3 regions of the Bacillus sp. 1NLA3E genome follow, and region 1 is predicted to be linked to each of the others. Evidence: predicted binding sites of a transcription regulator. Region 1 holds the regulator's gene; each other region holds the start of a gene.
What was found. The regulator CtsR, encoded in region 1, represses protease genes until heat stress. The targets are predictions, from matches to a motif close to ATGGTCAATAAAGGTCAAACA.
Positions count from the first base shown of each region.

Region 1 (3,282 bases):
GCGACAGGACGGAAAGACCCCGTGGAGCTTTACTGTAGCCTGATATTGAATTTTGGTACAGCTTGTACAGGATAGGTAGGAGCCGTAGAAGCCGGAGCGCTAGCTTCGGTGGAGGCATTGGTGGGATACTACCCTGGCTGTATTGAAATTCTAACCCATACCCCTGATCGGGGTAGGAGACAGTGTCAGGTGGGCAGTTTGACTGGGGCGGTCGCCTCCTAAAGAGTAACGGAGGCGCCCAAAGGTTCCCTCAGAATGGTTGGAAATCATTCGTAGAGTGTAAAGGCACAAGGGAGCTTGACTGCGAGACCTACAAGTCGAGCAGGGACGAAAGTCGGGCTTAGTGATCCGGTGGTTCCGCATGGAAGGGCCATCGCTCAACGGATAAAAGCTACCCCGGGGATAACAGGCTTATCTCCCCCAAGAGTCCACATCGACGGGGAGGTTTGGCACCTCGATGTCGGCTCATCGCATCCTGGGGCTGTAGTCGGTCCCAAGGGTTGGGCTGTTCGCCCATTAAAGCGGTACGCGAGCTGGGTTCAGAACGTCGTGAGACAGTTCGGTCCCTATCCGTCGTGGGCGCAGGAAATTTGAGAGGAGCTGTCCTTAGTACGAGAGGACCGGGATGGACGCACCGCTGGTGTACCAGTTGTCTTGCCAAAGGCATAGCTGGGTAGCTATGTGCGGAAGGGATAAGTGCTGAAAGCATCTAAGCATGAAGCCCCCCTCAAGATGAGATTTCCCATAGCGCAAGCTAGTAAGATCCCTGAAAGATGATCAGGTTGATAGGTCAGAGGTGGAAGCGCGGTGACGTGTGGAGCTGACTGATACTAATCGATCGAGGACTTAACCAAAAACGGTGTTATTAGTTTTACAACTTCTTCTGCATTATCTAGTTTTGAGGGAATGAAAATTCCCAATTAAATAGTCTGGTGGCGATAGCGAGAAGGTCACACCCGTTCCCATACCGAACACGGAAGTTAAGCTTCTCAGCGCCGATGGTAGTTGGGGGTTCTCCCCCTGTGAGAGTAGGACGTTGCCGGGCAAATGAAGAACAACTCATTGAGTTGTTCTTTTTTTTGTATATAAAAATATCCGAAGGTATGATAAAAGAAAACCGTTAACGAGTTCCATCATAGAGAGGAAATCTTTTTAAAAAATCCTCACCCATAACCCCTAAAGTTTGTTTGAGAAAAGTCAAAATGGAGACAATGGATTAATGGTTCAATTAATTGCAAAAAGATATATCAATCATGTATAATCAAAGTCAAATATAGTCAAAGTCAGATAGGGGGAGGTTTGATGAGGAATATCTCAGACATAATTGAAGATTATTTAAAGACGGTGTTGGAGCTGAGTGAAAAAGAAATTGTTGAGATTAAAAGAAACGAAATCGCTGACAAATTTCAATGTGTACCCTCCCAAATAAACTATGTCATAAATACACGATTTACAGTTGAGAGAGGCTACTTAGTCGAAAGTAAACGAGGCGGTGGCGGATATATTCGGATTATTAAAGTACAAACACATGATTTGGTTCATTTAATTGATCATTTAATTTCTCTAATAAATAGCCACGTTTCACAAAGTAGCGCAGAAGATGTTATCTATCGCCTAGTTGAAGAAGAGATCATCACAAACCGTGAAGCTAAAATCATGTTGAGTGTAATCGATCGTTCTGTTCTTTATATTGATCTCCCATATCGAGATGAATTACGGGCAAGAATGTTAGTCGCAATGTTAACCACTCTTAAATATAAATAATGTGATCTGGAGAGATGAAAAAATGATTTGCCAAGAATGTAATCAAAGGCCAGCAACACTCCACTTTACAAAAATCATTAATGGTGAAAAGAATGAATTCCATCTATGCGAGGTTTGTGCTCAAGAAAAAAGCGAAATGTTTTTATTGAATGGAGCACATGGATTTTCTATCAATAATTTACTTGCAGGATTATTAAATATAGAACCAAAGTATACACCATCTCCACAGGATGCTTTTAAAACACAAGAAATATTACAGTGTAAAAATTGTTCGATGACTTTTCAACAATTTGTAAAAGTAGGACGATTTGGTTGTGCAAACTGCTATGAAACATTTAAAGATCACCTAATACCTTTATTAAAGAGGGTTCATAGTGGAAATACTGACCATCGGGGTAAGATCCCCAAAAGAATTGGTGGAGGGATCCAACTTCGAAAAAACATCGATGATTTAAAACAGACCTTAAAGGATTTAATCTCCAATGAGGAGTTTGAAAAGGCAGCTGAAGTGAGAGACAAAATAAGGTCATTAGAAAGCAAAATGTGTGAAAGTCATGAGGGAGGTGAATAGCTTGCCATTAGAAAGATTTATTAATCAGGCTGTAAGCTCATGGATGAGTGCTGAGGGTCCAGATTCGGATATTGTAATGAGTTCCCGAATTCGTCTGGCCCGAAATTTTAAAGAATACACTTTTCCAACCTTATTTAACAATGATGAAGCAAAGAAAGTAATCTCCTCTGTGGAAGACATGATAAAGCAAAATCATTTAAAAGAGCTAGGTGATTACGAATTATTAAAAATGGATGAGCTTCAACCGTTGCAAAAACGTGTTCTAGTAGAAAAGCATTTAATTAGTCCACATTTAGCGGAAGATGCCACACACGGCGCTTGCTTATTTTCTGAAAATGAAGAAGTAAGCATTATGATTAATGAGGAAGATCATATTAGGATTCAGTGCATATTTCCGGGGTTTCAATTATCTGAAGCACTTTCGATGGCAGGGGAGATAGATGACTGGGTCGAAGAAAATGTGACTTATGCATTTGATGAACAATACGGCTATTTAACTAGTTGCCCAACAAATGTTGGAACAGGATTAAGAGCTTCTGTGATGATGCATTTGCCAGGCTTAATTTTAACACAGCAGATAAATAGAATTATCCCCGCTATTAATCAATTAGGATTGGTGGTTAGAGGAATTTATGGTGAAGGTAGCGAAGCATTAGGTAATATCTTTCAAATATCAAATCAAATTACACTTGGTAAGTCAGAAGTTGATATTGTTGAAGATTTAAAAAGTGTGGTTCATCAGTTGATTTCCCAGGAAAGATCTGCTCGCCAAGCATTAGCAAAAACTTTAAACATAGAATTAGAAGACAGGGTATTTAGATCCCTAGGAGTGCTTGAATATAGTCGGATTTTAGAGACAAAAGAGGCGGCGCGCTGTCTGTCCGATGTTCGTCTTGGAATAGATATGGGGTTTATTAAAAATATATCAAAAACTATTTTGAATGAAT
Region 1 is NC_021171.1:98,994-102,275, forward strand. It holds rRNA gene B1NLA3E_RS00505 (23S ribosomal RNA) at 1-854, shown strand, start outside; rRNA gene rrf (5S ribosomal RNA) at 929-1,045, shown strand; gene B1NLA3E_RS00515 (CtsR family transcriptional regulator) at 1,303-1,764, shown strand; gene B1NLA3E_RS00520 (UvrB/UvrC motif-containing protein) at 1,787-2,335, shown strand; gene B1NLA3E_RS00525 (protein arginine kinase) at 2,319-3,282, shown strand, end outside.

Region 2 (3,282 bases), 750 kb from region 1:
ATATAGAAGTAAAAGGATGCTGCAGTAAATCGGAACTCTCCGCATTAATTCGTATGAATGGCTCCTTATCCTTTTCTAATCGAAAGTTGATTGTTGATATTCAAACTGAGAATGCCGCCATCGCAAGAAGGATTTATACACTCATTAAAAAGAATTATCAAGTCCAGGTTGAATTGCTGGTCAGGAAAAAAATGCGATTGAAGAAGAATAATGTATACATTGTTCGCCTATCTGATCAAGCAAAGTCAATTTTAGAGGACTTAAAAATATTGGGGGAAGGTTTTACCTTTGTCCGCGTTATTTCAAGTGAATTAATCAAAAAGAAATGTTGTAAGCGTTCTTATTTACGAGGTGCATTTCTTGCTGGAGGCTCCGTTAATAATCCGGAAACCTCTTCCTACCATCTTGAAATTTTCTCATTATACAATGAGCATAATGATTCTTTGTGTGAATTGATGAACACCTTTTCGCTTAATAGCAAAACACTAGAGCGTAAAAAAGGTTTTATTAACTATTTAAAAGAGGCAGAAAAAATAACGGAGTTTTTAAATATTGTTGGTGCACATAATGCTTTATTACGATTTGAGGATATTCGTATTGTTCGAGATATGAGGAATTCTGTAAATCGACTGGTAAATTGTGAAACAGCAAATTTAAATAAAACGATTGGTGCAGCGTTGAGGCAGGTCGAAAATATTCGCTATATTGACAGGACAGTCGGTTTGCAAATTTTGCCCGGAAAATTAAGGGAGATTGCTGAATTGCGTGTCAATTATCAAGATGTAACCCTCAAAGAACTAGGGGAAATGGTTTCAGGTGGAAACATAAGTAAATCAGGAATCAATCATCGTTTAAGAAAAATAGATGAAATTGCCGATAAATTACGTGCCGGTGAACCAAACACAAAATAGAGATATCCAAAGGGGAGAAATTGGGATGTTAGAAAAACAGGTAAAGGTTAGGCTAAAAACAGGTTTACAAGCACGCCCTGCAGCGCTTTTTGTTCAAGAAGCTAATCGATTTTCAGCCGATATTTTTTTAGAAAAAGACGGAAAAAAGGTTAATGCAAAAAGTATTATGGGATTAATGAGCTTAGCAATTAGTTCCGGATCTGAGGTGGCATTAATCGCCAACGGCAGTGATGAAACGGAAGCAATTGAAGCACTTATTTCATATATTTCTCATGATGCATAAAAAACTCGCGCTCAAAAGTTGAGCGCGAGTTTTCACTTTTAATAAAGTAAGAAATTATAAAACTTTGAATTAGATAACTGTCTAGCTCCAACGCCAAGCGACTAGTGGACTTCACCCACCTCCCTACGATAAGTCAACATCGAATCGCTATCGCTCTCCGTGTTTCCTTTATCTCAGTCGGTTGCTCCAGTCCATACGTCGCTAACCTGGCGTTTCCGCTTTTCTTAATTATTTATCCTTTTTTTCGCTAATTTTGCTGCGAGAAATGATGTGGTCGACAAGACCGTACTCTTTTGCTCTTTCAGCAGTCATAAAGTTATCACGCTCAGTATCTCGTCCAATCACTTCAAGTGGTTGACCAGTACGCTCTGCTAAGATACCATTTAGTTTATCACGAAGGAATAGAATGCGCTTTGCAGCGATTTCAATTTCCGTTGCTTGCCCTTGTGCTCCGCCAAGTGGTTGGTGAATCATGACTTCACTGTTTGGTAAGCAGTAACGCTTTCCAATAGTACCAGCTGCAAGTAGGAATGCTCCCATTGAAGCTGCCATACCGATACAAATTGTTTGTACATCAGGTTTGATGAATTGCATTGTGTCGTAAATAGCCATTCCAGCTGTAATGCTTCCACCAGGACTATTGATGTAAATGGATATATCTTTTTCAGGATTTTCTGCTTCTAAAAACAACAATTGCGCAACAATCGAGTTGGAAACATTGTCATCAATTGCGCTTCCAAGCATGATAATGCGATCTTTTAATAGACGAGAGTAAATATCATATGCCCGCTCGCCACGGTTAGTCTGTTCAATTACTGTAGGAATCAAATTCATTTTCTGTTCCTCCTTTAATCTGAAAATTACTAGGTAGACCTCTTTCATCGATAAATGTAACTTTATCTTATGTAATGTAATCATACACTGATGGTCAATTAAGGTCAAACAAATCGCTTTGCTAATGATGATGATTCTTTCGACAACTTTTTATGTAAAAAAATAGGCCTGTTTTTCAGCATAACCCATTCACATTTTTTTAAACAAAAAACAGTGCTTGCAAACAAGTTAAACATACCATATAATATGTAATCGTACTGCTTATTTTATATGCCCTCGTGGTGCAACGGATAGCACGCAAGCCTCCGAAGCTTGAAATGCAGGTTCGATTCCTGCCGAGGGCATCACTAACCTCTTACCTACTTAGGGTAAGAGGTTTTTTTATTATGAAAAAGAAAACTCTAGGCTAGGCCTAAAGTCAGATTGTCGAAAAAGGTTATTTTCTCGGCAATATTTATTTTGTCAGATCATTAAATGCCAATTTGTCTATGCTAGCGGATCTGTTGATTTCCGCTCCAGGTGCTTCGCTTTCCGCGGGGCGGGCGGTGAGTCTCCTCGTCGCTAACGCTCCTGCGGGGTCTCACCTGTCCGCTGCTCCCGCAGGAGTCTTCGCACCTTCCGCTCCAATCAACAGTGAGCAAATCAACCGAAAGAATTGCAACCCACCCTATCCAACCTGACTAAATGCGTTGCAATCTTTTTTATGTTTTGGCAGGCTGCAGTAAGGAGAGCCTGTTCACTTACATTCTTCAATCCCCGTAACCAGCAGTAGCGAATCCCTTGCAGTCACCAAAGCTGTCCGAATCCGCCACTCATTTGGGAGACGCTTCGGATTTTGGGCATCATAACGGGTCTTTGATTACTATTTTTCCACGGCTCTTTGATTTCGGTCATCATATTACTCTTTGATTCCCTTTTTTATGCACTCTTGAATTTTTGGGCATCATAGCAGTTCTTTGAGCCCTTTACCTATGAGTGTCCTTGAATTCACCAAAGCTGTTCGAAACCACCGCTTAGTGGGAACATATAAATTCAGAGAGCAACAAAATTTAGGAAAAGAGCCTTTCTAAATTTATAAAGCATTTACTTACTTGAATTTCCTTAGTCTCTTTCACTTTCTCCTTTTCTTTTAATGGACTTTTTTCGTGATTGATTCTATCCTCTTCTATTGCCTTGTTTAAGTCATTATAATATTACTGAGTCCTTGAATTTCAAACCTAAAAACCAGCGGTAGGCGACGTTTGTTCTTATTTT
Region 2 is NC_021171.1:4,161,988-4,165,269, reverse strand. It holds gene whiA (DNA-binding protein WhiA) at 1-911, shown strand, start outside; gene B1NLA3E_RS20060 (HPr family phosphocarrier protein) at 937-1,194, shown strand; gene clpP (ATP-dependent Clp endopeptidase proteolytic subunit ClpP) at 1,423-2,076, opposite strand; tRNA gene B1NLA3E_RS20050 (tRNA-Arg) at 2,301-2,372, shown strand; partial or broken gene B1NLA3E_RS25750 (transposase) at 3,223-3,282, opposite strand, start outside.
Region 2: the regulator CtsR is predicted to act here: its motif matches at 2,119-2,139, upstream of clpP (ATP-dependent Clp endopeptidase proteolytic subunit ClpP).

Region 3 (3,282 bases), 950 kb from region 1:
AATTGCAACAAAAATATTGCTTGGGAAATTATTATTGTCGAATAGTTCTGAACAGTATAAGACGGTTAAGCTGCCTTTCACTTGTATTAAGTACCCAGTGTTTTCAAACTACGCTCTAAGAGGATTAGATTCCAAAGTTGGGCCGGAAATGAAATCAACTGGCGAAGGTATTAGTATTGCTGAGAACCTCGAAGAAGGATTAGCTAAATGGCTTCATGTTAATGTTGGAAAGAAAATTCAAGGTGGAAAGTTAATATGTAGCAACCTGGATGATATCACTGAATTAAAAGCCCTTGCAGAAAAGGTAAATATTGAGGTGGTCCAAACCGATATGTTAGAAGAAATGTTGACTGATAAAAATACAGTCGCTTTCTACGATACCCAAAAGCAGGCTATTGATATTTTAGCAAGACAAAAAGCAACAAGAAACAGAATTCCAACCTTCACTGAAAAAGAAACAATGAAAGCTTTTCTTACTGCCGTAGCTGTTGAGGACTGGAATGTTCAACCGATTGGCCATTGGCATCAAACTATTAATAAGGACGTGACCGTAGGATGATTCAAACGGATGTAATAAATAATAAGCTAAAAGGGAATGATTTTTTAACTTTAATGGATTTCTCGTCAGAGACCATTAAATTATTATTGGATAAAGCAATTCAGTTAAAAAGCGAAAAGCTTGCTGGGTCTGATCATGGTAAGCCGTTGGCAGGAAAAATTTTGGGAATGATTTTTGAAAAGTCATCGACAAGAACGAGAGTTTCCTTTGAGGCGGGAATGCTTCAATTAGGCGGTCAAGCAATTGTAATGAATAGTAAGGACTTGCAGATCGGAAGAGGAGAGCCAATTTCTGATACAGCTAAAGTGTTATCGCACTATTTGGATGCCATAATGATTCGTACTTTTTCCCATTCTATCATTGAGGAATTAGCTGAACATGCTTCCATTCCGGTAATAAATGGTCTAACTGACCTATATCATCCTTGTCAGGCCTTGGCTGATTTGCAAACAATTTATGAACAAAAAGGGACGCTTGCAGGACTGAAGTTAGCCTATATCGGCGATGGTAATAATATGGCTCATTCATTAATGATTGCCTGTGCAAAAATGGGAATGGATATTTCGGTTGCTTCTCCGAAAGGTTACGAACCAAATGCTGAGGTAACTGCAGCGGTAAACCAATTTGCAGCTGAAAGTGGCGCGAAGGTTGTTATTACCACCGACCCTGTAGCAGCTATCACTGATGCAGATGTAGTGTATTCCGATGTATGGACTAGCATGGGACAGGAGAAAGAAAATGAAATAAGACTAAAAGCATTTACTGGCTTCCAAGTAAATGATGCGTTAGTTCAAAATGCAAAATCAGATTATATTTTCTTGCACTGCTTACCGGCTCATAGAGAAGAAGAAGTGACCGCAAGCGTGATTGACGGACCTAACTCTGTAGTATTTGAGCAAGCAGGCAATAGACTACATGCTCAAAAAGCTTTGTTATTAGAAATCCTAAAAGACTAATTAGATAAAACGAGGCTACCTCCATTGTTGTGGAGGTGGCCTCGTTTTTTATTTTGACGGCAGTTTGGAAATTGAGGTTTGGCGGATTGGCAAGCCTTTTTCGCGGATTGGAGTCCAAATTTCGCGGATTGGCAAAACTTTTTCGCGGATTAGAGCCCAAATTTCGCGGATAGAAACTCAAATTTGGCGGATAGCTTTTTTTTTGGATAAAAACAACAAGTAATGTTCAATTTAACTTAGGAGATAATAGTGAGTGAAACATTTTCAAGGAGGTTAGGAAGATGGGGCAAAATAGACAATTTAAGTCGGGGCAAAAAGCACCGAATAATGGGATTTATATTGAAATTGGTGATTCAGGAAGTACTGTAAACAATCCAAAAAGAGTCAGATTAAAAGCAGGGGATAAGTTCCCAGAAAACTCGAATGACGATCGCATCTGGTCCTACCAGCGCCGACCATAAGAAAAGCGCAGGCGCCCTAGCGCTAAACATCTATCTATGTTGAAAAAATTTTAAGCCATCCGGCAGCGGATGGCTTTTCTTATATGAAAAAAAGGAATATAATAAAGTCAAAGGTCAGGAAAGGTCAAAGTCGAGGAGGAAACTGATATGGATATTAACAAAATGACAGAACGATTACAAGAAGCAATATTGTCAGGCCAATCACTTGCCCGTCAAAATGAACATCAAGAAGTAGATGATCTTCATTTATTTTTGGCCATCACCGAGCAGGAGAATAATTTAGTATCGTCAGTACTGGAAAAAATACAATGTCCAGTGGAAGCATTTAAGAGCCAATTAGCAAAAGCACTAGAAAAAAAGCCAAAGGTAACAGGTACCGGTGTTGCTCAAGGGAATCTGTATATTACCGCAAACTTGCAAAAAATCCTAACTGAAGCTGAAAAGGAAATGAAACAATTCCAGGATGACTTTTTATCGATTGAACATGTTTTACTTGGTGCCATGACTGTTCGCGGTGAAGTAGGAAAAATTTTAGCGGGGCTTGGAGTAACAAAGGAAAAGCTATTAGTAGCAATAAAAGAGATAAGGGGGAATCAAAGGGTGACCTCACAAAATCCTGAATCAACCTATGAAGCATTAAAAAAATACGGTAGAGACTTAGTAGAAGAAGTAAAAACAGGGAAAATGGATCCAGTCATTGGGCGTGACAATGAAATTCGTCATGTGATCAGAATTCTTTCCCGGAAAACGAAAAACAATCCAGTGTTGATTGGTGAACCTGGGGTAGGGAAAACGGCCATTGTAGAAGGGCTTGCGCAACGGATTGTTCGCAAGGATGTTCCAGAAGGGCTAAAGGATAAAACCATATTTGCTCTAGATATGAGTGCGCTCATTGCTGGTGCCAAATTCCGAGGTGAGTTTGAAGAGCGCTTGAAAGCTGTTTTAAATGAAGTGGAAAAAAGTGAAGGAAGAATCCTATTATTTATTGATGAACTTCACACCATCGTTGGAGCAGGTAAAACAGAAGGAGCCATGGATGCAGGTAATATGCTGAAACCGATGCTTGCACGAGGTGAGCTTCACTGTATTGGAGCAACAACCTTAGATGAGCACCGAAAATATATTGAAAAAGACCCAGCCCTTGAGCGTCGTTTCCAACAAGTCATCGTTCAAGAGCCAGATGTTGAAAATACCATTTCAATCCTTAGAGGGTTAAAGGAACGATTTGAAATTCACCATGGCGTGAATATTCACGACCGAGCCATTGTAGCCGCTGCGACCTTATCAGACCGCTATATTACCGATC
Region 3 is NC_021171.1:1,048,678-1,051,959, forward strand. It holds gene B1NLA3E_RS05135 (carbamoyl phosphate synthase large subunit) at 1-559, shown strand, start outside; gene argF (ornithine carbamoyltransferase) at 556-1,515, shown strand; gene B1NLA3E_RS05145 (YjzC family protein) at 1,797-1,976, shown strand; gene clpB (ATP-dependent chaperone ClpB) at 2,124-3,282, shown strand, end outside.
Region 3: the regulator CtsR is predicted to act here: its motif matches at 2,087-2,107, upstream of clpB (ATP-dependent chaperone ClpB).